Regions from separate parts of the Neisseria sp. CP9 genome, predicted to be linked through region 2. Evidence: riboswitches for the same ligand, from Rfam matches in the RefSeq annotation. Region 2 holds a riboswitch; the other holds the start of a gene.
What was found. Region 2 has a riboswitch for thiamine pyrophosphate ahead of ACMYUL_RS03445 (FAD-dependent oxidoreductase). Riboswitches for the same ligand answer to the same signal wherever they lie in the genome.

Region 1: it holds a riboswitch for thiamine pyrophosphate, as region 2 does, so the genes downstream of both, thiC (phosphomethylpyrimidine synthase ThiC) here and ACMYUL_RS03445 (FAD-dependent oxidoreductase) in region 2, are expected to answer to the same signal.

The regions. Positions count from the first base shown of each region.
Region 1 is NZ_CP180502.1:2,989,755-3,005,570, reverse strand. Features, by position in the region: partial or broken gene ACMYUL_RS14605 (RHS repeat protein) at 73-450, shown strand; gene ACMYUL_RS14600 (LrgB family protein) at 476-1,171, opposite strand; gene ACMYUL_RS14595 (CidA/LrgA family protein) at 1,184-1,663, opposite strand; gene ACMYUL_RS14590 (LysR family transcriptional regulator) at 1,678-2,562, shown strand; gene thiC (phosphomethylpyrimidine synthase ThiC) at 2,603-4,504, opposite strand; TPP riboswitch at 4,596-4,695, opposite strand; gene ACMYUL_RS14580 (Gfo/Idh/MocA family protein) at 5,049-6,176, shown strand; gene ACMYUL_RS14575 (NAD(P)H-dependent oxidoreductase) at 6,170-6,832, shown strand; partial or broken gene ACMYUL_RS14570 (IS30 family transposase) at 6,890-7,855, opposite strand; gene ACMYUL_RS14565 (MFS transporter) at 8,027-9,346, opposite strand; gene ACMYUL_RS14560 (TrkH family potassium uptake protein) at 9,502-10,959, opposite strand; gene ACMYUL_RS14555 (DUF445 domain-containing protein) at 11,595-12,914, opposite strand; gene dld (D-lactate dehydrogenase) at 13,357-15,048, shown strand; gene ACMYUL_RS14545 (DUF2628 domain-containing protein) at 15,199-15,561, shown strand; tRNA gene ACMYUL_RS14540 (tRNA-Asp) at 15,722-15,798, opposite strand.
Region 2 is NZ_CP180502.1:731,378-747,193, forward strand. Features, by position in the region: gene ACMYUL_RS03410 (transferrin-binding protein-like solute binding protein) at 166-987, shown strand; partial or broken gene ACMYUL_RS03415 (IS30 family transposase) at 1,046-2,011, opposite strand; gene ACMYUL_RS03420 (OmpA family protein) at 2,423-3,184, opposite strand; gene ACMYUL_RS03425 (CysB family HTH-type transcriptional regulator) at 3,626-4,576, shown strand; partial or broken gene ACMYUL_RS03430 (IS5 family transposase) at 4,739-5,665, shown strand; gene ACMYUL_RS03435 (hypothetical protein) at 5,797-6,204, shown strand; gene ACMYUL_RS03440 (PP2C family protein-serine/threonine phosphatase) at 6,295-7,038, opposite strand; TPP riboswitch at 7,284-7,393, shown strand; gene ACMYUL_RS03445 (FAD-dependent oxidoreductase) at 7,501-8,595, shown strand; gene ACMYUL_RS03450 (WG repeat-containing protein) at 8,745-9,806, shown strand; gene thiE (thiamine phosphate synthase) at 9,855-10,472, shown strand; gene ACMYUL_RS03460 (zinc-binding alcohol dehydrogenase family protein) at 10,588-11,607, opposite strand; gene ACMYUL_RS03465 (winged helix-turn-helix transcriptional regulator) at 11,712-12,065, shown strand; gene thiS (sulfur carrier protein ThiS) at 12,201-12,395, shown strand; gene ACMYUL_RS03475 (thiazole synthase) at 12,559-13,347, shown strand; gene ACMYUL_RS03480 (bile acid:sodium symporter family protein) at 13,424-14,383, opposite strand; gene rnhB (ribonuclease HII) at 14,584-15,177, opposite strand; gene ACMYUL_RS03490 (hypothetical protein) at 15,428-15,816, shown strand, end outside.

The DNA of each region.
Region 1 (15,816 bases), 750 kb from region 2:
CTCGACGGCGAAGTCGTCAGCGACATCGAACGCGACAAACTGCACCGAGAAATCCAAAGGACGCAGGGCGGCATCAGCAGCCTATACGACTACGACCCCATGGGTCGTCTGAAAAGTCAGCGTACCGTTTGGAACGGCACACCAACACCCCGCGGCAAACAAAGCCCGTTGGCCGGCGGCGCCGTCAACCGCCGCTACGCCTACGACAAAGCCGGCAACCTGATCCAAAGCACCGACCAAAGAAGCGGTGTCCTCAATTACGTTTACGACAAAATCGGACGCATTCAAGAAGCCCGCAACAGCCAAACCGGCCGCAGCGAAACCTTCGCCTTCGACCCCGCCCACAACATCCTCGACATCCCGACATCTACTCCCTCTCCCGTGGGAGAGGGCCGGGGAGAGGGCAAAACGACCGCCCCGATTTCAGACGACCCCAAAACTCAAGGACGTTTCGATATCTTTGTAAAACTGCTCTTCAGCTCATCAGCCAAACCACCAAATGCACCATGCTCGGGCCGATGATGACCATAAACAACCCCGCCAAAATCATGGTCAGGCTCGCCATCACGCCTTCGGTTTCGTGGCGTTGTCCGGCGCGGGAAGTGCCGAAGCCGTGGGCGGCGTTGCCCAGTGCGACACCGTTGGCAGTATGGAAACGGATGCGTGTAAACGCTAAAAACAAATCGCCGAATATCATGCCTACGAAGCCGGTGATGATGGTGAACAGCGACACCAGCGATGCCGAACCGTGGATTTCACTTGCCAACACGACGGCAAACGGCGTGGAAATCGAGCGCGCCATCAGGCTGTTGGTGACTTCACTGTCGAAGTGGAACATATTGCCCATCAAAAACGCGCTGGCAACGCCGACAAACATGCCGACCAAAATCGCTATCGACAGGATGGGAAGCTGGCGGCGGATGACTTCGCGGTTTTCATAAATCGGGATGGCGAAGGCGACCGTTACCGGCGTGAGCAGGAAAACGATGCCTTGCGTGTATTTGTGGTAAGTATCGTAGGAAATGCCTAAAAGCAGCATCAGGATGATGGTGCTGACCGAAACGGTAACAACGGGCGAGAAAATCATCAGCGGTTTTTTACGGTAGATTTTTTTCGCCACGAAATAGGCGAAACAGGTCCAAGCGAAGCAGGCGAGCGCGGCATAATCCATTTTGATTCCCTATCAGGCGTGCAGTTTTTTATACAGGCGGCGTTTCCAGCGGTAGCAGAAATTCAGCGTCAACGCCGTGCTGATCATCACCAGCGCAGTGCCGACCGCAATCGTCAGCACCAGCCGCCAACCTTCGGAAAGAAGCAAATCACGGTATTGCAATACGGATACCATAATCGGGATAAAGAAAAACACCAACTCGCCCAACACCCATTTCGCGCCGCGCTCGACCATGCCGGTTTTAATCACGCCCAAACCCAGCAGCGCAAGCATTAAAAACAGCCCCAATACGCCCGAAGAAACAGGCAGATGGGCAAAGCGCACCATCAAATCCGACACCAGCCAAACCAAGCCGACCACGGCAAGCTGCAAGGTCGTCTGAAAAAATCGCGTCAGCGTATCCATAAGGTTCATCAATCTGTAATTCAAAACGAAGGCTTGATTATAAGGACGCGGTTTACGCATAATATGAATTATCTGCACTAAAATCATGCCCAAGAGGAATAATGGACTTCAAAAGCCTGCACTGTTTCGCCGAACTCGTGCGCCTGCAAAGTTTCTCCGCCGCCGCATCCGCGCTCAACCTGACCCAGCCCACCGTCAGCAAAACCATACAGGCATTGGAAGAAGAACTGGGCGTACCGCTGCTGGTTAAAGAGAACGGCCGCAAAAAACGACAAGTCGCCACCACGCCCATCGGCGAAGAAGTGTACCGCCATGCGCTGAACCTCCTGCACGAACGCGACCTGCTGCTCGCCCGCATCGACAGCTACCGCCACATCAAAAGCGGCACGCTGCGGCTGGGTTTGGCACTGCTCGGCAGCGACCTGCTCAGCAACGCCCTGTTCCGTTTCCGCCGCCAATGGCCGGGCATCGAACTGACCTTCCTCGAACAAGGTTCGCTCGCCATCGAACAATCCCTGCGCAACAACGAACTCGACGCCGGACAACTGCTCGCCCCCGTCCACGAAGACTTCGACAGCATTACCCTGTGCGACTACCCGCTCGTCGTCCTTATGCCGCGCGCCCAAGCCCGCCACGCCGCCCTCGGCCTCAAAAGCCTGCAACACGAACCGTTTATCCTCTTCGGCTCAGGATTTTCCCTTAACGAAACCATCCAAACCGCCTGCCGCAGCCAAGGCTTCACGCCCAACGTCGTCTGCCGCACCGGACAATGGGACCTGCTCGCCGACATGGTGGCGCACCATATGGGCATCGCCCTTCTGCCCGAATACTACGCCCGCAAAATCAATCCCGACACCTTCGCCGCCGTCCCGCTGACCGAACCCGAAATCCGCTGGCAACTGACCATGGCGTGGAAAAAACACCAGCGTCCCACTCCCGCGCTCAGGGCTTGGCTGGACATCGTCAGGGAAGAGTTCAGGAAATAGAAAAAGGTCGTCTGAAAACGGTTTTCAGACGACCTTTCTATCAACTGTAAATCTCAGCCCCTTTCTTCACAAACTCGACCGCTTTTTCCTCCATACCCTGCCGCTGGGCTTTTTGCTTGTCGGCGTAGTCGCGTACTTCCTGCGTGATTTTCATCGAGCAGAATTTGGGGCCGCACATCGAGCAGAAGTGGGCGATTTTCGCGCCTTCGGCGGGCAGGGTTTCGTCGTGGAAGCTCTCGGCGCGTTCGGGGTCGAGGCTGAGGCGGAATTGGTCGCGCCAGCGGAACTCGAAACGTGCCTTGCTCAGGGCGTTGTCGCGCAACTGTGCGCCCGGCCAGCCTTTGGCGAGGTCGGCGGCGTGGGCGGCGAGTTTGTAGGTGATGATGCCGGTACGCACGTCTTCTTTGTCGGGCAGGCCGAGATGCTCTTTCGGGGTAACGTAGCAGAGCATGGCTGTGCCGTACCAGCCGATATTGGTTGCGCCTATGCCCGAGGTGATGTGGTCGTAGCCGGGGGCGATGTCGGTAACGAGCGGGCCGAGTGTGTAGAAAGGTGCTTCAAAGCAGTGTTGCAGCTCTTCGGTCATGTTTTCTTTGACGCGTTGCAGCGGCACATGGCCGGGGCCTTCGATCATGACTTGTACGTCGTGTTTCCATGCTTTGCCGGTCAATTCGCCCAAGGTGTGCAATTCGGCGAACTGCGCTTCGTCGTTGGCATCGGCAATGCAGCCGGGGCGCAGGCCGTCGCCGAGGCTGAACGATACGTCGTAGGCTTTCATGATTTCGCAGATTTCGTCGAAATGCGTGTAGAGGAAGTTTTCCTGATGATGGGCGAGACACCATTTCGCCATGATGGAACCGCCGCGCGATACGATGCCGGTGAGGCGGTTGGCGGTAATCGGCACATAACGCAGCAACACGCCTGCGTGTATGGTGAAATAGTCCACGCCTTGTTCCGCCTGCTCGATTAAGGTGTCGCGGAACAAATCCCAAGTCAAATCTTCGGCAATGCCGCCGGTTTTTTCCAAAGCCTGATAGATGGGCACGGTACCGATGGGGACGGGCGCGTTGCGGATAATCCATTCGCGCGTTTCGTGGATATGCGCGCCGGTGGACAAATCCATAATCGTGTCCGCGCCCCAACGCAGCGACCACACCATTTTTTCGACTTCTTCGGTCAGGCTGGAGGTTACGGCGGAGTTGCCCAAATTGCCGTTAATTTTGACGCGGAAGTTGCGGCCGATAATCATCGGCTCGAGTTCGGGGTGGTTGATGTTGGCGGGGATAATCGCGCGTCCCGCGGCGATTTCTCGGCGCACGAATTCGGGCGTGATTTGGTCGGGGTGGGGCGGGATGTTCGCGCCAAAACTTTGCCCTGCGTGCTGTTTCAAGAGCTTGGCGTATTCAGGCCGTCTGAAAAGTTCGTCCAGCTTCATGCGTTCGCGTATGGCGGCAAACTCCATTTCGGGCGTGATGATGCCGCGACGCGCATAGTGAAGCTGGGTTACGTTGCTGCCGCTTTTCGCACGGCGCGGGCGGGTGATTTGGTTGAAACGCAAATGGGTGGTTTGCGGGTCGTGCGCGCGTTCGATGCCGTATTCGCTGGAGAGCTTGGGCAGGATTTCGGTATCGCCGCGTTCGTCCAGCCATGCGGTGCGGACGTGCGGCAAACCTTGTTTCAGGTCGATGTGTGCCGCCGGATCGCCGTATACGCCGCTGGTGTCATAGACGGGAATCGGCGGGTTGGCTTCCGTGCCTTGCGCCGTGTAGGTGTCGTCCTGACGGATTTCGCGCAAAGGCACGCGGATGTCGTTGCGGCTGCCTTGCAGATACACGCGCTCCGAGTTCGGATATTTGAAGCGAATGCCGATGTCTTCGCTCAAGTCGGCAAGCTCGCGCGCTTCGTTGCCGGAAGTTTTGGCGGTTTTCTTTGGCGTAGTCATAAAAATGCTCCTGTTTTCTCGTTTGAAAAGAAGAAACAGGAGCGTTTTGCTTTTTCAGACGACCTTAATATCAAAAAAGGCCGTCTGAAAGACAGAATCCGTGAAAACTCCCCACGCAGGTATTATCCCGATCGGGTGTAAAGGGTATTTCTCAGCCGCCAGAACATCAGGCAGCACCCCTGTTTCGTTAGAGGAGGATTATAAACCACGATACGCATTTGTTGTAAATTATAGTGGATTAACTTTAAACCAGTACGGCGTTGCCTCGCCTTAGCTCAAAGAGAACGATTCTCTAAGGTGCTGAAGCACCAAGTGAATCGGTTCCGTACTATCTGTACTGTCTGCGGCTTCGTCGCCTTGTCCTGATTTAAAGTTAATCCACTATAACTTCATTCCTTCATGTGTTTGAAAAGAAGGCGAGACGGCGAAAAGCAAACCCATATCCTGCCGCTTCGTCAAATTTTTCATGATTTTAGGTATCGGTTGAGGGCTGATTTCTCTATAATCTTTTTCCGTTTTTTATAACTATATACGTCGTCTGAAAATGTCTGAAACCATTCAAAACCGCAAAATCAAATTCGCCTTAGTCGGCTGCGGCCGTATTTCCAACAACCATTTCGGCTCGTTTGAAGTATTGCAAGAAGATTGCGAACTCGTTGCCGTGTGCGACATCGATCCTGCCGCGCTTGAGGCGGCGGTCAAGCACACCGGTGCGAAAGGCTATGCCCGCTATACCGACATGCTTGCCGAAACCGATGCCGACGTAATCGTCATCACCACGCCTTCCGGCTTGCATCCCGAACAGGCAGTTGAGGCATTGGAAGCGGGTTTTCACGTTGTCACCGAAAAACCGATGGCTACCTGCTTTACTGACGGCGAACTTATGGTTCAAGCTGCTGATAAAGCGGGCAAACGCTTGTTTGTCGTGAAACAAAACCGCCTCAATGCCACGCTGCAACTGCTCAAACGCGCGGTCGCAGAACAACGCTTCGGCAAAATCTATATGGTGCATTTGAATGTTTTTTGGACGCGCCCGCAGTCGTATTACGAGCAAGGAGGCGGTTGGCGTGGCACTTGGAAGCTGGACGGTGGCGCGTTCATGAACCAAGCCAGCCACTACGTCGATTTGATGGAATGGCTCATCGGCCCGGTGGCGGAAGTGCAGGCGATGATTGCGACCCACCGCAAAATTGAAGCCGAAGACACAGGCGTGATGAACCTCCGTTGGCGCGATGGCACACTCGGTTCGATGGCAGTGACCATGTGTACTTACCCGAAAAACCTCGAAGGCTCGATTACCATTTTGGGCGAAACCGGCACGGTACGCATCGGCGGCATGGCGGTGAACGAAATTCAGGAATGGAATTTTGCCGACGAGCGCGATTACGACGAACAGGTCAAAACCGCCAATTACGAAACCACGTCGGTGTACGGTTTCGGGCATCCGCTGTATTATCGGAATGTTGTCGATGTGTTGCGCGGCAAGGCCGAGCCTGTTGTCGACGGGCGCGAAGGCTTGAAATCGCTGGAGCTGATTAACGCCGCCTACCTTTCTGCACACAACCGTCAAACGGTTTCGCTGCCGGTGGCGCTGCAAACGTTGCGAACGTTTGACCATTCTGATTGTCCGAAAGGAAGCCCCTTTCATACTCAATCAAAGGAATCATCATGATACTGACCCGCGAACAAGCCCTCGAAATTTTCAAACGCCGCGTTTCCGTTCGCTACTACGATCCCGCGCGCAAAATCAGTGCCGAAGATTTTGCCGCCGTCCTTGATTTCGGCCGCCTTTCGCCCAGCTCCGTCGGCTGCGAGCCGTGGCAGTTTGTGGTTGTGCAGAACACGGCATTGCGCGAAAAAATCAAACCCTTCGCTTGGGGGATGCAGGCTTCCATTTCGGATGCCAGCCACGTCGTTTTCCTGTTGGCACGAAAACACGCCCGCTACGACAGCCCTGCTTTTGAAGAACTGATGGACAGACGCGGTCTGAGCGCCGAAGAGAGGGAGGGCGCATTTGAACGCTACCGCCGTTTCCAAACCCACGATATGCCCATCGCCGACGACGAACGCGCCTTGTTTGACTGGGCAAGCAAGCAAACCTACATCGCGCTGGGCAATATGCTCACCGGCGCGGCGATGCTTGGCATCGATTCTTGCGCTATCGAAGGCATGGAGTATGCCGAAGTGGAAAAAATCCTTGCCGAAGCCGGATTGCTCGATCCTGAGAATTACGGCTTATCCGTCGCCGCAACCTTCGGCTACCGTGTGCGCGACATTACCCCGAAACCGCGCCGCGATGCGTCGGAAACAGTGATTTGGGCGGAGTAGGGCGCGTAGCCGGATTTCAATGAAATAGGTCCTTGGATTCGGATTTCAAGTGCAACACTAGTGTATCAGTGGTTTGAACAGATTCAAGAATAAAACACTTGGTGTTTCGTAGCCAAGTGTTTTTCTTGGCCGGTGGTTCAACTCATCTTGAACCCTGCGTATCTCCCGATCACTGATGTTTCGGAAATCGGTTTGTTTGGGGAAATATTGTCGGATGAGTCCGTTGGTGTTCTCATTCAGCCCTTTCTCCCAAGAATGGTAAGGGCGGCAAAAATAAGTCTCCGCTTTCAATGCTTTGGCTATTTTGGTGTGCTGGTAGAACTCTTTGCCGTTATCCATGGTGATGGTGTGGACTCTGGCTTTATGTGCCTTTAATACCCTAATGGCTGCCTAGGCAGTGTCTTCGGCTTTGAGGCTATCCAATTTGCAGATGATGGTGTAGCGGGTAACGCGTTCGACCAAGGTCAATAATGCGCTTTTCTGATCTTTGCCGACGATGGTGTCGGCTTCCCAATCGCCGATGCGGGTTTTCTGGTCGACGATGGCGGGTCGGTTTTCTATGCCGACGCGGTTGGGCACTTTGCCTCTGGTCCATGTGCTGCCGTAGCGTTTGCGGTAGGGTTTGCTGCATATTTTGAGGTGTTGCCACAAAGTGCCGCTGTTGCTTTTGTCTTGGCGGAGGTAGCGGTAAACGGTGCTGTGGTGGAGTGTGATTTGGTGGTGTTTGCGCAGGTAGGCGCATACTTGTTCGGGACTGAGTTTGCGGCGGATAAGGGTGTCGATGTGCTGAATCAGCTGCGAATCGAGCTTATAGGGTTGTCGCTTACGCTGTTTGATAGTCCGGCTTTGCCGTTGTGCTTTTTCGGCGCTGTATTGCTGCCCTTGGGTGCGGTGCCGTCTGATTTCGCGGCTGATGGTGCTTTTGTGGCGGTTAAGCTGTTTGGCGATTTCAGTGACGGTGCAGTAGCGGGACAGGTATTGGATATGGTATCGTTCGTCTTGGGTCAGTTGTGTGTAGCTCATGGCAATCTTTCTTGCAGGAAAGGCCGTATGCTACCTCATACTGGCCTTTTTCTGTTATGGAAAGTTGCACTTCAAATGCGAATCCGCCGTCGTCTGAAAGTGTTGTTTGACTTCGGTGAAGTGACACTTTCAGACGACCTTTTATTTGGTGGGATGATTTTAAAAACGGCGTTATCCGTTGATGTCTTCCAGCGTCCTGCCTTTCGTTTCTTCGCCCAATATCAACACGACGGCGACAATCAGCAGCATAACCAGCGCGAACATCATGAAAATATTGCTGAACCCGCTGCTGCCGCCAATCATCGCGGCAACCGCCATAGGCGCAAGAATGCCGCCCACCCGTCCGATTGCGCCCGCCCAACCGGAGGCGAAGGCACGGAAGCGGAGGGGGTAAAGTTCGGGTGTGTAGGTGTATAAAACGCCCCATGCGCCGAGGTTGAAGAACGACATCAGGCTGCCCCATGCCATGACTTCGGAGGCGCTGCTGCTTTGTCCGAAAAACCACGCGCAGACGGCACAGGCGGCGAGAAAGCTCGCTAAAGTCGCTTTGCGCCCGATTTTTTCCACCAATGCCGCCGCCGCGATGTAGCCGGGCAGTTGCGCGACTATCATCACCAGCACATATTCAAAGGTTTTGACCACCGTGTTGCCTTGTTCGACCAAGAGTTTCGGCAGCCAAGTAAAAATGCCGTAATAAGAAAAGACGATGCCGAACCAAACCAGCCAAAGCATCAGCGTGCGCCGTGCGAAAGGCTGTTGCCATAGTTGTATGAAACGGATGCGCTGTTTTTCCTGTTGCGGCGGTGCTATGGCTGTCGCGGCAGGCGTTATGCCCGCTTCCTTTTCCAAGAGGCTGACCAGCCGGTGCGCTTCGTCCGTTTTGCCTTGCGAGAGCAGGTAGGGTACGGATTCGGGTATGAATTTCAACACCATCGGCACATACAAAATCGGCAGCGCACCGATTAAAAACGCGCTGTGCCAGCCGGTTTGCGGAATAAAGAAATACGACACCAAAGCGGCAGAAAGCCAGCCCAAGCCCCAGAAACTTTCCAGCAATACGATAAAGCGTCCGCGTACTTTCGGCGGCGCATACTCGCTGATCAAGGACACCGCGACGGGAAGCTGTCCGCCCAGTCCGACGCCGACGAAGAAGCGGAAAAATAAAAGCGCGGACAGGTTGGGTGCAAACGCGCATAAACCTGTTGCCACGCTGTACACCGCCATCGTCCCGGCAAAAACGGTTTTCCTGCCGAAGCGGTCGGCAAACCAGCCGCTGATAACCGCGCCCAGTGCCATGCCGACAAAAGAGATGCTGACAATCCAGCCCAATTGCGTAGGCGCAAGCGACCAGTCTTTGCCCAGCTCGGGCAGGATAAACGACACCAGCCCCGTATCCATCGCGTCAAACAGCCAGCCGATGCCGACCAGCACCAAAAGCCTGTAATGAAACTTGCTCGGCGGCAAGTTTTGAAGGCGGGTAAGAATATCCATCGTACTTTCCTTTGCTTTTTTGTTTGGATGTTGTGGGTTAACGTAGAGCCGCTTCTTTTTAAGGCTTGCTGCTTGTATTCATCAGTCAGATGCAGTTCGCCCGATAACGAAAAGGTCGTCTGAAAACCCGCACCCCGTTTTCAGACGACCTGTCTTTATTTTTTCCAATAAGCCGGTGTCAGCAAGATCAACACCGTAAAAATTTCCAAGCGTCCCAGCAGCATGACGGCCGAACACAGCCATTTTTGCACATCGCTCAATACCGCATAGCTGCCCGCCGGTCCGACTTCGCCCAAGCCCGGTCCCGCATTGGTGATACACGCGATGACGGCGGTGAAGGCGGAGATAAACTCCATCCCGCTTGCCATCAGCAAAAAGCTGAACACAATCGTCGTCATGAAATAAATCGAAATAAACGCCATCACTGTCAGCGCCATGCGGTCGGGAATCATGCGTCCGTTGACTTTGACCGTGCGCACCGCTTTCGGGTGCAGCAGAATCATCATCTCGCGCAGGCTGAATTTGAACAAGACCAACGCCCGCACGTTTTTAATGCCGCCGCCCATAGAGCCGGAGCTTGCCAACAGGTTGGACAGGAAAAACATCCACAGCGACACGATCAGCGGCCATTGCGCGAAATCCGTGTTGGAGAAACCGCTTGCCAGTCCGATGGAGACAAAGTTGAAGCTCACAAAACGCAGCGAATCCCCAAAGGTTGCATAAAAATCCTTCTGCCACAGATACACCGCCGACATCAAAATACTGCCTGCCAACAGCGCCAGCAGTACGCGGCATTCCTCGTCCCGCCAATAAGATTTGAGCGAACGTCGTGTCAGTGCCGTGAAATGCGTGGCGAAGTTGATACCGCCCCAGAGCGTGAAAAACATAATCGCCCATTCGACGGTCAGCGAATCAAAATAAGCGATGCTGGCATCGTGTGTCGAAAAACCGCCCAGCGATACCGCCGACATCGCGTGGCAAAGCGCGTCAAACCAGCTCATCCCTGCAAAATGCAGCGTCAAAAAAGCCGCCGTCGTCGTCATCGTATAGAAGAACCACAGCTTTTTTGCCACCTGCGAAATGCGCGGTGCCATCTTGCTTTCTTTGTCCATTCCCGGAATTTCAGCCTTGAAGAGCTGCGTTCCGCCCACGCCCAACATCGGCAGAATCGCTACCGCCAGCACGATGATACCCATGCCGCCCAGCCAGTTGAGCATATGCCGCCAAAAATTTATCGATGGAGCCAGCGTGTCCAAGCTCGTCATGACCGTCGCGCCGGTCGTCGTCAGCCCCGACATCGCCTCAAAAAACGCATCGGTAAAACTGATGCCTGGGATGTGAATATAAATCGGCATTGCCGCCACCAGCGCAAACGCCAGCCACAACATCAAAACCAACGTAAACCCGTCGCGCGGGCGCAGCTCGCGGCGGAAATGGAAGGTCAGCAGCCAAACCGCGCAAGAGGTCAGCGTCGTTGCCAAAGCCGTGTAGGCAAACGCAGGAAACGCGTTGTCCAGAAAAAAATACGACATCAGCGTCGGTACTGCGAGCACCATGGAAAACAGCAGCCCCAGTCTGGACAAAACGTGGACAATAGGAAGGAACTTATACATATCAATCTTAAATAGGGGTCGTCTGAACGGCGTAATATAGTAGATTAACTTTAAACCAGTACGGCGTTGCCTCGCCTTAGATCAAAGAGAACGATTCTCTAAGGTGCTGAAGCACCAAGTGAATCGGTTCCGTACTATCTGTACTGTCGGAGGCTTCGTCGCCTTGTCCTGATTTAAATTTAATCCACTATAGGTTTGAAGTTGCCGTCCATATCTGCCTGAGAAATTCACATTCATGCCGTCAAAAGCGGCCGGGAAACTTTCAGACGACCTGTTTCACAGACCATCCTTAGCAGGCAGGAACAAAAATTCGGTCCGTAATTTTATCAAATTAGGCAAATGGCGTTGTTGATATTTTACAGTCGGAAAAAGCAGGGGGTCGTCTGAAAACGGCAGCTCAATCGACATAGACGGACAAAGCAGGGATAAAATGCCGATCGCTTTTTGCGCCGTTGAGCTTTTCAGACGACCCCTTTTCATATAGTGGATTAACAAAAATCAGGACAAGGCGACGAAGCCGCAGACAGTACAGATAGTACGGAACCGATTCACTTGGTGCTTCAGCACCTTAGAGAATCGTTCTCTTTGAGCTAAGGCGAGGCAACGCCGTACTGGTTTAAAGTTACTCCACTATACTATCCCGCCAGCCACAGCGATACCGTATAAATCACCAGTCCGACCAGACCGCCGACGAGCGTGCCGTTGATGCGGATATATTGCAAATCCTTGCCCACGCTCAATTCCAGTTTTTCCACCATCAGGCGGCTGTCCCAGCCTTTGACTTTGTCCGCGACAAATAAAGCAGCTTTGTCTTTATAGCGCATCACAAAATCCCGAACCAAAAGCGAAATCCGTACATCCGCCCGCCGCATAAATTGCGGGTATGCTTGGGCTTGCGAACGCATATGATTCAGCAGCTTTTCCAGTTGCGCTTGGCACAAAGAGTCTTGTTTTTCCACATCTTCCCGCGCCCAGTCCAGAATGCCGCGCCATAAGGTCATGATTTGACGTTGCAGGGCGGGCGATTGCGCGAGCTGTTTTTTGAATTTGTCCAGGCGGCGGTGCCACAGGCGCGATGTGGTCAGGCGTTCTGTCAGTTCGTCGTATTGCACCAAGAATTGTCGGCGCAGCGCGTTGTCCTGCTTGTCCGCGGTCGCCAAATAGCCGTCTATCCAAGCCAACGCTTTTTCTGCCGCCCAATCATCGACTTTTTCCACCAAGGTCGATTTCACCGCCGCTTTAAGCCTGTCCCAAGTTCCGGGATTGCCGCCTTCGATTTTCGCCGCCCATTCGCGCAGATTCTGCTCCAACATTTCGCGGGTTTCCGGCGTTTTCAGCCAACGCCGAATCTGACGGAGCAGGCTTTCAAACGTTTTTTCGTGCACCCCTTGCGCTTTCAGCAGCCGCAAACCGTCGGCAAGCGTGTTGCCGATTTGTTCGCCGCTGTAACGCTCTTCCAGCAGCATTGCGGTAAAACGCGCCGTCTGTTCCGGTTTGGCGATGGCAAGCAGCGTCGGAATCTGTTTGGAAAGCCACGGCAGCCAATGTGATTTCACGTCTTCGCCGTCCAGCCATTTCAATAATTTATCGCTGGGCTGCGCTTGATAAATGCGCATGGCGATGGGTTTGCCCTGCAAAAAATTATGTTCGATAAATCTTCCCAATTCATCGCCGATACGCGCCTGATTGCGCGGCAGAATCGCGGTATGGGGAATCGGTAGCCCGAGAGGTCGTCTGAAAAGCGCGGTTACGGCAAACCAGTCCGCCAGCGCACCCACCATCGCGGCTTCGGCAAACGCTTTGACAAATCCCAACCAAGGATATTGGCGCACATAAACAGCGGAGGCTGCAAACAGCCCGCACGCCGCAAGCAGCAAGCCCGTCGCCCAACGCCTGCTTTTTGCCAACTTTTTGCGCGCCTCATTTAAGCGGACTTGTTCCGAAAGGGTGTGCATTCCTTGTCCTTTTTTTGAAAATCGGGATTTTTGAGTGGGTGTGTTTGATCAATCGGATTATACGCTGGATTGCCTAATTTTTAATCATTGTATATTTTGGTTGTAAATAGAATAAGTTAGCTGACTTTTCCACAGACTGCACACACAAAGGCAAACACAGTATGTGACTAAACCGACAAACTGCCCATTTTTTAAGCACTATATTTTTTTATTTGATTATCAAAAGGTAATAGAACTTATTCACAGGCTGTTCACATCGTTCGGCAAAGAAATTGTGTATAGCGGCGAAGATAGTCAATTAAAGGGTAGGGCGTGCGGACGGATGGTGTGGATGGTTTGCAGTATTCCTTGCCGGACCGTATTCAGACGACCTTTACTTTACCGTGTCCCGTTACTACAATCACTATTTTAATCCAATAAAACCAGCCCCAAGGAGCGCATTATGAACGCCTCGCAATTAATCAGCAGCCTGACCCAAACCGTCGGCGAAAAATACATCATCACCGACCCCGCGAAAACCGAACAATACCGCCAAGGCTACCGTTTCGGCGAAGGCAAGGCGTTGGCGGTGGTGCGCCCCGGAACTATTCTGGAAATGTGGAAAATTTTGCAGGCCTGCGTCGAAGCGGACGTGATTGTGATTACGCAGGCTGCGAATACCGGTTTGACAGGCGGCTCGACCCCCGACGGCAACGATTACGACCGTGACATCGTGATTGTAAACACCATGCGGATGAACATCATCCAAACCATCAACAACAACGAACAAGTCGTCTGCCTGCCCGGTTCGACCCTGAACCAGCTCGAATTGCTGCTGAAACCTTTGGGACGCGAACCGCATTCGGTCATCGGCTCTTCCTGTATCGGCGCATCCGTTTTAGGCGGCGTGTGCAACAACTCTGGCGGCGCATTGGTGCAGCGCGGCCCTGCCTACACAGAAATGGCGCTGTTCGCCCAAATCAACGAAGAGGGCAAACTGGAGCTGGTCAACCATTTGGGCATAGATTTGGGCGACACGCCCGAAGAAATCCTGACCAATCTTCAAGGTCATCATTATCAGAGAAAAGACATCACGCAAGACGCGGGCAAAGGACACGACCACGCCTATTGCGACCATGTCCGCCAAGTGGACGAGCCGACCGCCGCGCGTTTCAATGCCGACCCCGCGCGCCATTACGAAGCGTCCGGCTGCGCGGGCAAACTGATGGTTTTCGCTGTCCGCTTGGACACTTTCCCGCAAGAAAAACAAACCGCCGTGTTCTACATTGGCACCAACGACATCAACGAGCTGACCGACATCCGCCGCGCCGCCTTGGGCGAATTTGAAAGCCTGCCAGTTTCCGGCGAATACATCCATCGCGACGCTTTCGATATTGCCGACGTTTACGGCAAAGACACGTTCTACGTCATCAAAAAATTCGGTACGCACCAACTGCCGAAATTATTTGATTTCAAAGCCAAAGTTGACCGATTCGGCAAAAAAGTCAGCTTCCTGCCTAAACATTTTTCCGACAAGGTCATGCAGTTCGTCAGCAAATACCTGCCTGACCACCTACCTAAATCCATGCGCGATTACCGCGACAAATACGAACACCATTTGATTTTGAAAATGGGCGGAAAAGGCGTCGATGAAGCGCGCGCGTTCCTGAAAGAATATTTTGCACACCACGGCGGCGCGTTTTTCGAATGCAACGCCGAAGAAACCCAAGCCGCCATGCTGCACCGTTTTGCCGTCGCTTCCGCCGCCATCCGCTACCGCGCCGTGTATGACGACGAAGTGGAAGACTTGGTCGCGCTGGACATCGCCCTGCGCCGAGACGACCGCGACTGGTTTGAAAAACTGCCGTCGGAAATCGACAATAAAATCATCCACAAACTCTACTACGGACATTTCATGTGCCACGTTTTCCATCAGGATTACATCATCAAAAAAGGCAACGACTGCATGGCATTGGAACACGAAATGCTGCATCTCTTAGACCAACGCGGCGCGCAGTATCCTGCCGAACACAACGTCGGACATTTATATGAGGCCAAACCCGCGCTCAAACAGTTCTACCGCAAACTAGACCCGACCAACAGCTTCAATCCGGGCATAGGCAAAACCAGCAAGAAGAAAAACTGGGCTGAATGATAAGGTCGGGATGGTATAAGTGAATGAAAGGTCGTCTGAAAACTGTATTCGGTTTTCAGACGACCTTTTATTTTGTAATGACTCAACTTGTTAATGTATTCTGATAGAATTATGACGCTAACGTTTTAAGGCATAAAGGCAAGGTGTTTAATGAGGCTTTACAAGATTTTTAAAGATCCTATGAACCAGTACGAGGCGGTCAAACAAGGCTGGTCTTGGCCTGCATTTTTCTTTTGGGCTATGTGGGCTTGTGTGAAACAAATGTGGGGTTTGGGAATTAGAATTCTTGTCACGTTTGTTGTGTTAAGTTTATTAGCTGGTCAGAATGAATTGTTGAGGGCAATCAACAGTCTTCTTGGTTTCAGTGTTTTTCTTGCGTTTGGCATGTTCGGTAATACTTTGCGTGAAAAAAATCTGGTTAAACACGGTTATGTAGAATTACCTCAACTTATTAACGCTGCTAACCCTGAAGCTGCAATTGCCCAATATATTGCTGAATATGGTAACAAATAAGGCTTTTGGGGATATATAAGGTCGTCTGAAAACAAACCTAGCGTATTCTATTCAAACGCTTAACCTGTTTTCAGACGACCTTTTTAAAATTGAGTATCCAAAATATAAAATGCAGCGGCCAAAAATAAAAGCACCGACAAATCGGTGCTTTTTTTAAATTTGGCGCGGCGGACGGGGCTCGAACCCGCGACCCCCGGCGTGACAGGCCGGTACTCTAACCAACTGAGCTACCACCGCGCATCATTGTTTTGCAAC
Region 2 (15,816 bases):
ATATTTTGTTTATAAATTTACTTGAATTAACTATTGCATATGGGTTGGCTTATCTTTTTAGTATAAAATGTCTAAGTCATTGATTCAGGTGCATCGCAAGCACAATCAAGACTTGTTCCCGAATACAGAAACTTCGAGATTCAATTTAAAAAAGGATGATACGACATGAAAAAAGTACTTGCATTGATTTGTACAGCAACTTTGGCTGCCTGCGGAGGTGGGGGCGGTGGTGGAAATTCCACTCCTTCTTCACAATCTACGCCTAACGCAGGTCCAAGCAACCCATCAACGTCGCAGAAGCCTGCAACTCCCCCATCAACGACAACTCCTGCAAAACCTGAGACGGGTAAAACGCCTACTGCTCCTAAAACTCCTGCTACTCCGGCGGTTCCTACCGCTGCACAGCAAACAGTTGGCGGTAACAGCATTGCCATCGATAATAGCAATATCAAACACATCCGCGTTGACGGTGTGGATTTCGACTTGACCCAAAGCGGCGGTATTTCTTTGAATAATTGGAAAGGCAAAGTTCCTGGTTTCATTTCAGGAATTGCATCCGGCGAGCCGAAATCCGTACAGAAATTCTTGGTCAATACCGCTTCAGCAAACGCTACTGCCGGCGTGTTGGAAGTTAACGGCAAAAAACAAGCTTTCTTCAGCGGACACTTTACGCCCGCAGCCGAGCTGCCTAAAGGACAAGTTCATTACAGCACCAGCGTTGCCTCTATGCATAGCGGCGCAAATTACGATATTACCCGCACAGAGTTGACTGCCAATTTTGACAGTAAAAAATTAACAGGCACTATCTCTCGTGATGCTAAATTTGGCGACAACATTGCTGTTAATGCCCAAATTAGCGGCAACAAGTTTGAACAATCCGGTGCGACCCAAGTCAAAGGCGGTTTCTTTGGCAAAAATGCAGCGGAAGTTGCAGGCGGATTCTCTAGCGGCAATACGGTAGGCGCATTCGTCGGCTCGAAGAAATAATCTTCCGGTAAACGGTATTGCAAATAAAGGTCCTTGGATTCGGATTTCAAGTGCAACACTAGTGTATCAGTGGTTTGAACAGATTCAAGAATAAAACACTTGGCGTTTCGTAGCCAAGTGTTTTTCTTGGCCGGTGGTTCAACTCATCTTGAACCCTGCGTATCTCCCGATCACTGATGTTTCGGAAATCGGTTTGCTTGGGGAAATATTGTCGGATGAGTCCGTTGGTGTTCTCATTCAGCCCTTTCTCCCAAGAATGGTAGGGGCGGCAAAAATAGGTTTCCGCCTTCAATGCTTTGGCTATTTTGGTGTGCTGGTAGAACTCTTTGCCGTTATCCATGGTAATGGTGTGCACTCTGGCTTTATGTGCCTTTAATACTCTAATGGCCGCTAGGGCAGTGTCTTCGGCTTTTAAGTTATCCAATTTACAGATGATGGTGTAGCGGGTAACGCGTTCGACCAAGGTCAGTAATGCACTTTTCTGTCCTTTGCCGACGATGGTGTCGGCTTCCCAATCGCCGATGCGGGCTTTTTGGTCGACGATAGCGGGTCGGTTTTCTATGCCGACGCGGTTGGGCACTTTGCCTCCGGTCCATGTGCTGCCGTAGCGTTTGCGGTAGGGTTTGCTGCATATTTTGAGGTGTTACCACAAAGTGCCGCCGTTGCTTTTGTCTTGGCGGAGGTAGCGGTAAACGGTGCTGTGATGGAGCGTGATCCCGTGGTGTTTGCGCAGGTAGGCGCATACTTGTTCGGGACTGAGTTTTCGGCGGATAAGGGTGTCGATGTGTTGAATCAGCTGCGAATCGAGCTTATAGGGTTTTCGCGGGCGCTGTTTGGTCAGCCGGCTTTGCCGTTGCGCTTTATCGGCGCTGTATTGCTGTCCTTGGGTATGGTGCCGCTTGATTTCGCGACTGATGGTGCTTTTGTGACGGTTAAGCTGTTTGGCGATTTCGGCGATGGTGCAGTGGCGGGACAGGTATTGGATGTGGTATCGTTCGTCTTGGGTCAGTTGTGTGTAGCTCATGGCAATCTTTCTTGCAGGAAAGGCCGTATGCTACCTCATACTGGCCTTTTTCTGTTATGGAAAGTTGCACTTCAAATGCGAATCCGCCGTCATCTGAAAACAGGTTTTATGGTTTTCAGACGACCTTTTGCTTTGGTGCGCTTTTTAATTTTTTGTATTCGGCTATTATCTGTGTCAAATGGTGACGGCGATATATGGCGGGTTGATACTGAGATTTTTAGCTTCTATCGGATAGATTGAGAAAAGAAGAGGTATAAAAGGATTCTTGAGGAAAATCTAGGTCGTCTGAAAGGATAGATTGTGGCAAAGTGCAAAGAAAATAGATCTCGATTTTTCAGACGACCTTTGTATCAACGTTAATCCGACAAAATAAAAACCCCGCTGGGAAGCGGGGTTTTTGGGGTGTTTCGATTAAGGCTTAGCGTAGCCGTGTACGCCGTTGTATGGAGAAGGAATCCAACCTTCATCCACTGCAGGACGCTCGCCTTGACCTTCAATTGTTTGACCCGGAGCAACTTGTTTGGTAACAACGCTGCGGATTTTCACGTCAACGCGACGATCAGGCTCGATACATGCGATCAGAGCAGAACGTTTTTTGGCTTTAGATACTTTTTTGCCCAGTCTTGAAACTTCGGCTTCACAAGTAGCAGTCATTTGAGCTTGAGATTCGCCCAAGCCGGCTGCGGAGATCTTGTTGGAAGGAACACCGCGGTTAACCAGGTAGTTGGCAACTACGTTAGCACGACGCTCAGACAGGTTTTGGTTGTACTCTTCAGAACCCATGAAGTCGGTGTGACCTTCAACACGTACGGTTTGTACGTTTTCGTTGCTCAGGCGTTGAGCCAAGCTGTTCAGGTTTTCTTGAGCTTCAGGACGCAGGATGTCTTTGTCGAAGCTGAACAGGGTTTTCGCAGACAGGGAAACAGTTTCGTCAACGTATTCGGGAGCTTGTTGAACTGCGGCTACCGCTTCGCGGTCACCACATTCGACACGACCTTGGGTTTCTTTGTCGAAGTAGCTGTTTTTCCAGCACTCGCCGTAGTTGTTACGGACGACTTCTTGAGATTGGCTGCTTACGGTGTAGCCGTGTTTGGTGTGCGCTTCACTTGCCATTGCAGTGCCTGAAGCAACCAATGCAACGAACAATGCGCTTAATTTCAGCTGTTTGGTCATTTTATTCCCTCATCAAAATTGTTATGCGGCGGATACAGGAAGCAGCCGCAGCAAATTACCAATATACAGGCCGCAGCATAAAACAGCGGCAAATCGGATATATCAGTTTGCACTATAAAGAAGCATGGCACAGACTGTCAATACTCGATGCCTTGATAAAAACATGAAACTGCTTGCCTCCTAATGGTGAATCATGCCTAAAAATCAAGCTTGTGTCATTTATTTATCAGGAAATTCGGGTCTGTTTCTATTTGCAGTTGCGGAAACGCAACAAGAGTTTGCGTGCTGTAAAGACGGTTTTCATAGTTTATATGTATAGTTTTATTGAAAACAAAAACTTCCTTGTGTGTTTTTTGGATATCCGACAAATCCGGCAAAATATGTTAAATTATGTGCCGCTTGTCGTATAAAACATACAAACACAATACAACCGGACTACCTATGAAATTACAGCAATTGCGGTATGCATTGGAGGTGTACCGCCATAATTTGAATGTATCTGAGGCTGCGGATGCGCTATTTACTTCGCAACCGGGTATTTCCAAGCAAATCCGCCTTTTGGAAGAAGAACTGGGGGTGCAGATTTTTATACGCAGCGGCAAGCGTGTGGTGTCTGTTTCCCAACCGGGTAAGGCGGTGTTGGAAATTTCGGAACGGATTTTGCGCGATGTCCAAAATATTAAGAATATCGGCAGCGAGTTTACCGATCACGACAGCGGTGCTCTGACGATTGCGACGACGCATACGCAGGCACGCTATGCGCTGCCTTTGATTGTGGCGGATTTTGTGAAGCGTTACCCAAGGGTCAATCTGACGATCAAGCAGGGGAGCCCTGCTGCTATTGCGCAAATGGTCAGTAATGGCGAGGCGGATATTGCGATTGTGACGGAGCGGATTGACGATCATCCCGAACTGAGCAAGTTGACGTGTGATGAATGGAACCATGCGGTCATCGTGCCGAAAGAGCATCCTTTGTTGGAATGTATGAATCCTTTAAGTATTGAGGATTTGGCTTCGTTTCCTTTGATTACTTACGAATTTGCATTTAATCAGGGCAGCAGTATTGCGCGTGCTTTTAATAAGGCGCATTTGGATAATCCGGATGTGGTGTTGTCGGCAGCGGATACGGATGTGTTGAAGACTTATGTCCGACTGGGGCTTGGTGTCGGATTGATGGCGAAGATGGCATTTGATCCGGAGAAAGATTCGGATTTGGAATTGGTCGATGCGGCGCATCTGTTTGAGCCTTCGCCCATTTGGATGGCGGTACGCTCGGATACTTATCTTCGCGGTTATACCTACGATTTTATCGAAATGTTCTCGCCGAAGCTGACGCGGGATGTGGTGGATCGTATTCTTTATACGCCGGTGGTCGAAGATTTCTCTATTTGATTTTGGATATGGCAAGAGGTCGTCTGAAAAGCAGAAATGTTTTTCAGACGACCTTTTTTAGTGCGGTTGATATTGGCCGGGGGCTTTGAAATTCAATGTGAGACCTTTGCAAAATTCCCCAAAATCCCCTAAATTTCCACCAAGACATTTAGGGGATTTTCCATGAGCACCTTCTTCCAGCAAACCGCACAAGCCATGATTGCCAAACACATCGACCGCTTCCCACTATTGAAGTTGGATCAGGTGATTGATTGGCAGCCGATCGAGCAGTACCTGAATCGTCAAAGAACCCGTTACCTTAGAGACCACCGCGGCCGTCCCGCCTATCCCCTGTTGTCCATGTTCAAAGCCGTCCTGCTCGGACAATGGCACAGCCTCTCCGATCCCGAACTCGAACACAGCCTCATCACCCGCATCGATTTCAACCTGTTTTGCCGTTTTGACGAACTGAGCATCCCCGATTACAGCACCTTATGCCGCTACCGCAACTGGCTGGCGCAAGACGACACCCTGTCCGAATTGCTGGAACTGATTAACCGCCAACTGACCGAAAAAAACCTAAAAGTAGAGAAAGCATCCGCTGCCGTCATTGACGCCACCATTATTCAGACCGCCGGCAGCAAACAGCGTCAGGCCATAGAAGTCGATGAAGAAGGACAAGTCAGCGGACAAACCACACCGAGTAAAGACAGCGATGCCCGCTGGACAAAGAAAAACGGTTTATACAGACTCGGTTACAAACAACATACCCGCACCGATGAGGAAGGCTATATCGAGAAACTGCACATTACCCCCGCCAATACCCATGAGCGCAACCATCTGTCCCCTTTGTTGGAGGGTATTGCCGAAGGCACGACCGTCTATGCCGACAAAGGCTACGACAGTACGGAAAACCGGCAACACCTGAAAGAGCATCGGTTGTTGGACGGCATTATGCGCAAAGCCCACCGCAACCGTCCGCTGACGGAAGCGCAAACCAAACGTAACCGCTATTTATCGAAGACCCGTTATGTGGTGGAACAAAGCTTCGGTACGCTGCACCGTAAATTCCGCTATGCGCGGGCAGCCTATTTCGGGCTGATTATAGTGGATTAAATTTAAATCAGGACAAGGCGACAAAGCCGCAGACAGTACAAATAGTACGGCAAGGCGAGGCAACGCCGTACTGGTTTAAATTTAATCCACTATACTTTCCCATCCAACCCAACAACAGACCACCCATGAAGTTTCTCAAAAAACTATGCGAACGAATTCTTGACTGGCTCGTCACCGGCAACATGTTGGGCTATGTGATATTGCTGACCGGCTCCATTATTCTCGGACTGTTATTCGGCGGGGATATGATTCTGGATAAAGCCCTTGGCCACATTGATACGCCTTGGCTCCCTATTATCGGCTTCTGTTTAGCATTGGCTACGCTCTTCGCAATTTGGTTTATCGAAGAAGATTTAGCCGAGCAGACGATGGAATTCAAACGGCGCGACAAATATCTGTGCGGCGCAATCGGTGGTTTGGTCAGCGCGCTACTGATTAAATGGACGTGGCAGGCAGCCTTGGTGGGATTGTCGATCGGCATACTGCTGGCGGCGTTGATGAGATGGTTGAAATATGTGATGCGGTATATATAAATTGGTCCAAGCATCTTTCAGACGACCCTTTACACCCAATCCTTTGAAATATTCTCAAGAAACTGCATAACCGATCCTAGGATTGGTTCGCTATCTTTGCCACAGACATACCGCTACCGAACAATCATCATGATAGGGAACCCTTTTTACTGCTCGGCGTAAGGCTTCCAACTTATCAGGCAACGACGGGGAAGCGTTCCATAATGTTTCCAAGCGTTCATGGGATAGCGCGTCGTGCAGACCGTCAGAACAAACCAAAACTGCCTCGCCTCTTTGCAAGATCAAAGAATCGGTAAAAATTTTAAAATGGGTTTCTTCATCATCCGCAATCAGGCAGTGCGCCAAAGCATAGTACATATCGGCGTATTCTGTATCTGCCCGCGCTTCCCCCTGCTCGATTAAATCCGCCAACACAGTGTGGTCATGGCTTACCTGCCGCCAGCGACCTTCAGCAGATATATGGTAAACGCGACTGTCACCGACATTGCAGATGCGGCACAAACCGTCCGCCTCGACTATTGCTGAAGCAAACGTCGAGGACGAGCCGAAATATTCATCGGCAAGCGTGTCGCAGAAGCTGCCGTGCAGCCTTCTCAGGAAACGCCCTTCTGCATCGCCCTCGCGCACGAAGGCGTCCAACCAAAACCGGCTGGCGAGATGCGCGGCGGGGCTGCTGGATACGCCGTCTGCCACTGCCAGCTGCACGGCATCGTCCGCCTCGGACAAACGGGTTTTGTGCAGCCTGACCTGACGCACCGCCGTGCCGTCAAACAAAGCATCCTGATTGCGTGCTTTACCGGCACCAACCATTTGAAAATAAGCAAGCTGAAACATGGTTATCCTGACAACCTCATCCTGATTTAAATAAACCTACTTCGGCGCACTTTTCGCAAAAAATTTCATCGCCCAAGCCCCTTGTTCATCAGCGACAGTATATATCAATCATGCCGACTCACTTCTCGCTAACGCCATTTCCTAAACCAACCCAAAACACCTTACAACAGGTCGTCTGAAAACGCAGAAACCCATTTTTCAGACGACCTGACTTTGCCAAAGCAATTGATTTTATGTAAACTGGAAACTTCTTGTCGGAGTGCTGCTTGTTCCTGCAAACAGCTGAGACCGCGCCAGCGGAATCCGTAGAACCTGTCGGGGTAATGCCTGCGTAGGAAACAAGCTGTCAAACGCCTTTTCAGGCTTCCGTTCCCTTTCCCGCATTTCCCGCCATTCGGTGGATTCCGCTTCCGTCTTATCTTTCGTCCTCCCGACTGCCCAAATACTGCAAAGGAATCCACCATGCCCCGTATCGCCATTCTCGGCGGCGGCCTCTGCGGCCGTCTGACTGCCTTACAACTTGCAGAACAAGGTTTATCGGTTGCCCTCTTTGACAAAGGCGGGTGCAAAGGCGAAAACGCCGCCGCTTATGTTGCCGCCGCCATGCTCGCGCCTGCTGCGGAAGCGGTCGAAGCTACGCCTGAAGTTATCAAACTGGGCAGACAGAGCATTCCGCTTTGGCGCAGCATCAGAGGTCGTCTGAAAACGCCGACCATGATGCAAGAAAACGGCAGTCTGATCGTGTGGCACGGGCAGGACAAGCCATTATCCGGCGAGTTCGTCCGCCATCTCAAACGCGGTGGCGTAGCGGATGACGAAATCGTCCGTTGGCGCGCCGACGACATCGCCGAACGCGAACCGCAACTCGGCGGACGTTTTTCAGACGGCATCTACCTGCCGACCGAAGGCCAGCTCGACGGGCGGCAGATGCTGTCTGCACTTGCCGACGCTTTGGACGGGCTGAACGTCCCTTGCCATTGTGAACACGAATGCGCCCCCGACGACCTGCAAGCCCAATACGACTGGCTGATCGACTGCCGCGGCTACGGCGCAAAAACCGCGTGGAATCAATCCCCCGAGCACACCAGCACCTTGCGCGGCATACGCGGCGAAGTGGCGCGGGTTTACACGCCCGAAATCACGCTCAACCGCCCCGTGCGCCTGCTCCATCCGCGTTATCCGCTCTACATCGCCCCGAAAGAAAACCACGTTTTCGTTATCGGCGCGACCCAAATCGAAAGCGAAAGCCAAGCTCCCGCCAGCGTGCGTTCAGGGTTGGAACTTTTATCCGCACTCTATGCCGTCCACCCTGCTTTCGGCGAAGCCGACATCCTCGAAATCGCCACCGGACTGCGCCCCACGCTCAACCACCACAACCCCGAAATCCGTTACAGCCGCGCCCGACGCCTGATTGAAATCAACGGCCTTTTCCGGCACGGCTTCATGATTTCCCCCGCCGTAACCGCTGCCGCCGTCAAATTGGCAGTGGCACTGTTTGATGGAAAAGACGCGCCCGAACGTGATGAAGAAAGCGGTTTGGCGTATATTGAAAAATAAGTTTGAGGTCGTCTGAAAACGTCGCGGCATAGGTTTTACAGCAAAGCGGCACACCCCGACACCAGCCTGTATGAATATAATACAGCAAGGCGCGTCAACGCCGTATGGTCATCGATCTACCTATATTGCTCATCGACGAAAGGTTTCCAATGAATCCGAAATCCCTGTATTTACTGCCTGCGCTCTTACTTGCCCACTCCGCCGCCCTTGCCGCGCCCAAGATTTCAAACAACCTGAAACCGCGTTCTGCCGAAAAAATCATTTATTTCGAACAAAACGGCAAATTCGGCGCAAAAACCACAAGCGGCAAAATCATCGTCCCTGCGCAATACAACTGCAAATTTATTTGCGAACACGGCGAAAGCACTGGTGACGAGTTACTGTTTCTGGATAAAAGCCGAGAAGTTCGGGGCAAAGTTGCCTATTCGCCGTTTTTCCTGCATTCGCGGCAGGGCGAATTTTTATATCAGCCGATGATGTACGACTTGGCATCAGACTATTTTTCGGAAGGCAAACGCCGCTATGTTTCAAAAGACGGCAAAGTCGGTTTTGCCGACCGCGCGGACAACTTGGTCACTCCAGCCCAACACGATTGGGCAGGACAGTTTGAATATGGCTATGCCGCATTTTGCGACGACTGTCGAGAAGTGCGCGTGGACGAAGAACACACCGCCGTACAGGGTGGCACTTGGGGCATGATGGACGCACGCGGCAATACCGTTGCGCCCAGCGACACCCGCCGCGCCGCTTCCGACATCGAACGAAACGGCAAATTTTATCCGCACCCGTTTACCTACACCGCCGCCGAACGCGATATTCTGCAACGCATCAACCGCTACAAAAACCTGATTGTCGGACTGGCAGCAGTTTCCTATTCGCCATACAAAACCGCCGAAGAACGCGCGGCCTACCGCTTTGAAATCGTGTCGCAGCCCGTTCAAGGCTATCCGTATTACGAAATCGTCCTGTTTGACGGCAAAGGCAACACCGTTGAAGGCGAACGCTTTCTCGCCGGCGCCGACGGCAAACGGCTCTACGCTCTGCCTGTCGGAGAAGAAACACCGCTTCCGCTGGAAACCCACCTGCGCCACGATATCCGCAGCACACTTGCCGAACAACCCAAAAGACAGAAAAGCGGCTCTTGGAACGACAACCCGTTTCGCTTGAAAGATTATCCCGAAGCAAAAGCCTTGTTGAAACGCAGGAAATGAGTTTCAGACGACCCCTATTGCTCCGTAAGAAATGAAAAAGGACACCCCATGACCTTCCCGCCCCTAAAATCCCCGCTCAAATTCTACGCTGTCGTTCCCACCGCCGATTGGGTCGAGCGCATGGTCAAAGCAGGTGCCGACACGGTGCAACTGCGCTGCAAAACCTTGTACGGCGATGAATTAAAACGTGAAATCGCCCGCTGCGTCGCCGCCTGTCAAGACAGCCGTACCCAGCTTTTCATCAACGACCACTGGTGCGAGGCGATAGAAGCAGGCGCATACGGCGTGCATCTCGGACAAGAAGACATGGACACCGCCGACCTCGCCGCCATCGCCGCCGCCGGTTTGCGTTTGGGTTTGAGTACGCACTCCGTTGCCGAACTCGACTGCGCCCTGTCCGTACACCCCAGCTACGTCGCCAGCGGAGCGATTTTCCCGACCACGACCAAGCAAATGCCCACCGCCCCGCAAGGCTTGGACAAACTGCGCGAATATGTGAAACAGGCAGGCGGCACGCCCGTCGTCGCCATCGGAGGCATCGATTTGAACAACGCCGAAGATGTGCTGGCAACCGGCGTTTCCTCACTCGCCGTCGTTCGCGCCGTTACTGAAGCGGAAAATCCCGAGGCGGTAGTTAAAACGTTTCAGGCTTTGTGGGATGAATAAGGTCGTCTGAAAACCAAATTTCAGACGACCTGCTCAATTAGGATATTCGATTGCCGTCATTTCGGATGCCATACAGGCAGAAGCGGGCATAACGGCGTAAAAATAATCGGTGGATTCAGTTGTCCCAGCCTTCCACCACCAGTTTGCCAATCATATCTCCGCGTTCCAGCATCTCATGCGCGCGGCGCAGGTTGGCGGCATTGATGCCGTGCAGGATTTGGGTGGCGGTCGGACGGATGATGCCTTTGTCCACCAGCCGCGCGGTTTCGGTCAGGATTTCGCCTTGCCGTTCGATGTCTGCCGTTTCGCGCAGCGGGCGGGTAAACATAAATTCCCAATGCAGCGACAGGCTTTTGCCTTTGAGCGGGTTCACGTCCAGCGTTTCGGGGTCGTCAATCAGCGCGATTCTGCCTTGCGGGGCGATGAGTTCCACGATTTGCGGCAGATGGCGGTCGGTATGGTTGGTGGAAAAAACAAACGACGGCGCGCCGATATTTAACGCGGCAACCTGTTCCGCCATGTCTTCATGATGGTTGATGACGAAATCCGCCCCCAATTCCTTCACCCACGCGCGGCTTTCGGGGCGGGAAGCGGTGGCGATGACCTGGATGCCGGTCAGCTTCTTCAGCAACTGGATGGCAAGCGAGCCGACCCCGCCTGCACCGCCGATTAAGAGCAGCGCATTGGCGCCGCCTGCCACTGGTTTGTTCACGTCCAAGCGGTCGAACAGCGTTTCCCATGCGGTAATCGCCGTCAATGGCAGTGCGGCGGCTTGGGCAAAATCCAGCGAACGCGGTTTTTTGGCGGTAATGCGCGCGTCCACCGCCTGTAATTGAGCGTTCGAACCTTGGCGGTTGATGGCGCCCGCGTAATACACTTCATCGCCGACTTTGAAATGCCGCACTTCGCTGCCGACTGCCTGAACGATGCCTGCCGCGTCGTAACCCAATACGCGGTACTGCCCTGCCGCAGGCGTATGCGCCGCCCGAACTTTCACATCGGCAGGATTCACCGAAACCGCCTGCACGGCAACCAAAATATCGTGCGGCCGCAATTCGGGTTCGGGCAGTTCGATGTCGAGCAGGGCTTCAGGGTTGGAAACGGGCAAAGGACGGTTGAAACCGATGGCTTTCATGATGTTCTCCTGTTAGGTCGTCTGAAAGCGTGTATCATGCACCCGAAGTACACCATCAACAAGAACGCACTTATTTTTCATATAGTTACATAAAGGATACTGTCATGCCCCGCACACCGCACCCAAGCTACGACTGCGCCGAAGGCTGCTCGGTGGAAGCCGCGCTTTCCGTTATCGGCGGCAAATGGAAAGGCACGATACTCTACCGCCTGCACACGGACGGCACGCTGCGCTTCAACCAAATCCGCCGCATCCTGCCCGATGTGTCGCAGCGCACGCTGACCGCCCAACTGCGCGCATTGGAAGCCGACGGCATCATTTCGCGCACCGTGTATCCCGAAGTCCCGCCACGAGTGGAATACCGCCTGACCGACTACGGCAAAACGCTTGCCCCCGTGCTGACGGCATTGAAAGAATGGGGCGACGGGTTCAAGCAAGAGCAGGCGCATCGCGAATAAAGAAACTTATAGTGGATTAACTTTAAACCAGTACGGCGTTGCCTCGCCTTGCCGTACTATCTGTACTGTCTGCGGCTTCGTCGCCTTGTCCTGATTTAAAGTTAATCCACTATACATACGAAATATCGAGAACCTATGAACATCATCTTAAACGGCGAACCCGCCGAACTTCGCGGCAAAACCGTTGCCGACCTCATCGCCCAAACCACGCCGCAAAAGCCCTTTGCCGTCGCCGTGAATACCGGATTTGTTGCCAAAGGCGCATATGCGGAAACGGTTTTGAATGAAAACGACAAAGTCGATATTGTGCGGCCGGTGGTCGGCGGCTAGGCGGTTTTGCCTTTTCAGACGGCCCCTGTCCCAAAAATAACGTTATAGTGGATTAACAAAAATCAGGACAAGGCGACGAAGCCGCAGACAGTACAGATAGTACGGCAAGGCGAGAAAACGCCGTACTGGTTTAAAGTTAATCCACTATACAAAGGAACCCATCATGCTCACCCTATACGGAGAAACTTTCCCTTCACGGTTGCTGCTCGGCACGGCTGCCTACCCGACCCCCGAAATCCTCAAACAATCCGTCCAAACCGCCCGACCCGCGATGATTACCGTCTCGCTGCGCCGCGCGGGAAGCGGCGGCAAGGCACACGGTCAGGGGTTTTGGTCGCTTTTGGAAGAAAGCGGCGTGCCCGTGCTGCCGAACACCGCAGGCTGCCAAAGCGTGCAGGAAGCGGTAACAACGGCGCAGATGGCGCGGGAAGTGTTTGAAACCGATTGGATCAAACTCGAGCTCATCGGCGACGACGACACCTTGCAGCCCGACGTATTCCAACTCGTCGAAGCAGCGGAAATCCTGATTAAAGACGGCTTCAAAGTGCTGCCTTATTGCACCGAAGACCTGATCGCCTGCCGCCGCCTGCTTGACGCGGGCTGTCAGGCGTTGATGCCGTGGGCGGCGCCGATTGGCACGGGTTTGGGCACGGTTCACGCCTACGCGCTGAAAGTTCTGCGCGAACGCCTGCCCGACACGCCGCTGATTATCGACGCGGGCTTGGGTTTGCCCTCGCAGGCGGCGCAAGTGATGGAATGGGGTTTTGACGGCGTATTGTTGAACACCGCCGTTTCCCGCAGCGGCGACCCCGTCAACATGGCGCGCGCCTTCGCACTCGCCGTCGAATCCGGACGGCTGGCATTTGAAGCCGAACCGGTCGAGGCACGTACCAAAGCGCAAGCGAGTACGCCGACTGTGGGGCAGCCGTTTTGGCATTCGGCGGAGTATTGATGGATGCTGCATTGACGGTATGCAAAAAGGTCGTCTGAAAATGTTCAGACGACCTTTTGTCCTTTGCCGAACTCTTTTAATCGGACAATTCCGCTTTCGATTCTTTATCTGCTTTCGCCGACCAATAAGATGCGAGCAGCGAGCCGGAAATGTTGTGCCACACGCTGAACAGCGCGCTGGGTACGGCGACGACAGGGGCTGCGGCAAAATGCGTGGCCGCCAATGCCGCACCCAAACCGGAATTCTGCATACCGACTTCGATGGCGAGCGTTTTTTGCGCATCGTACGGCAGCTTGCAGATTTTGGCTGCAAAGAAGCCGAGCAGGTAGCCGATGGCGTTGTGCAACACCACGACACCGAAAATCAACAGCCCGCTCTCAATAATTTTGCCTTTGCTCGCGCCGACGACCGCACCGATAATCAGCACAATGGCAACCACCGAAACCAAAGGCAAGGCAGCGGCAGCACCTTCGGTCTGTTTGCGGAACACAGTATGTGCAATCACGCCGAGCGCGATGGGCAACAACACCATTTGAACAATGGAAACAAACATCGCCTGCGCATTGATGTCGAGCATTTTACCTGCCAAAAGCAGGAAAATAGCAGGCGTCAGCAGCGGAGCCAGCAAGGTGGAAGCCGACGTAACTGCAACGGACAAGGCAACGTTGCCGCGCGCCAAAAAAGTCATCACATTGGAAGCCGTACCGCCCGGACAGCAGCCGACCAAAATCACACCCACGGCAACTTCAGCAGGCAAATTTAACAACTTGACCAAAAAATAGGCAGTCAGCGGCATGATAATGAATTGAGCCGCCACGCCGATAAGAACGGCTTTGGGATGACTAGCGACAATCTTGAAATCTGACGGCGTCAGCGTCAGCCCCATGCCGAACATGATGATGCCCAAAAGCCAAGTGATGTAAGGCAGTACCCATTTGAACAATTCGGGTTCGAAGAAAGCAACGGCGGCGCACAATGCCGCCCAAAATGAGAAGGTTTTGCCGACAAAGTGGCTGATTCGTGCAATGGTGTCCATAAATAGTATGTGCGGTACGGTTGATAAGATTATTGATAAGGAGAACAGTGAAATTAAACAACACGCAAATATCAAAACTGGTTTGGCCGTTGATATTTGTTTCACATCCATCTAAACGCGAAGCATACACGGCTTTGTAACGGGATGTAAAGAAAAGGTCGTCTGAAAGCATTTCAGACGACCTTTAAGCCATTCTTCCCTCACTCAAACAACCTGCCCTGCGCCAGCAACGCCTTCACGGGCGCAAAATCGCGTCGGTGTTCAGGCAATACGCCGTATCGCTGCAAGGCTTCGAGGTGTTGCGCCGTGCCGTAGCCTTTGTGTTTGTCGAAACCGTATTGCGGATAACGTTCCGCCAACGCATACATCTCGGCATCGCGCGCCGTCTTCGCCAAAACGGAAGCCGCCGAAATTTCCATGATTTTGCTGTCGCCTTTGACCACCGCTTCGGCATCCACGCCAAGCTCCTTCGGCACCCTGTTGCCATCGATAAACACCTTATCGGGTTTGATTGCCAACCCTTGTACGGAGCGACTCATTGCCAACATCGTGGCATGAAGGATATTCAGCTCGAAAATTTCTTGCGGATCGGCTTGCGCGACACACCATGCCAACGCTTGTTCTTTAATCAAGACCGCCAACGCATCGCGCTTTTTCTCGCTGAGTTTTTTAGAGTCGGTCAAACCGGGCAAATGATAAGACGGCGGCAGGATCACGGCGGCGGCAAACACGCTGCCGACCAAAGGCCCCCGCCCTGCTTCATCAACACCGGCAATCAGAAAAGTTTTTGTCATCGTGGTTTGAAAATAGAAAAATGGACATTATTTAAACCAATAGGCAGCCGAAACGGAATACCTATCCGGTCAGCCAACCTATTTAACACAATAATCACCGCAGCCTATTTAGGTTCGCGCCCACAATATCCCATGCAGCGTTTCCCAATGATAGACGACAGCGGAAAATTTTACCTTGTTTGAAATAAGTTGATTCGTTATAACTGGCTGCATAGTATAATCAAAACCTTTGCTATATACCGAAATAAAGATGAAACCGATTTTTTACCGACTGATTTTGGCTTTCGGGCTGGGAAGCGCCGCCCTTTCCGCACAAGCCAGCTATATCTGCAAAGTGGACGGCAACACGGTCTTTACCGAGAAAAAAATCGGTAACGATTGTACCGAATCCCATACGGACGGCACTGCAAACGTCAGCCCTGAAGAGGCAGACAAAGCCGTACCTGAGCGCGTCAACCTGAGAGAAGCCCTCGGCGAAGCCGCGCCCGAGCCGGGCGATATCAAAGTCTTGCCGCGCACGACGGGCGGCAGCGTAACCAACACGGCAGAAGCCGCCAATCCCCGTTTGGACATCAAATTGCGCAACGGTAAACTTGGCGAAGCGACTTCCGTCGGCGACCTGAAAGCAGCAAAAGCCCG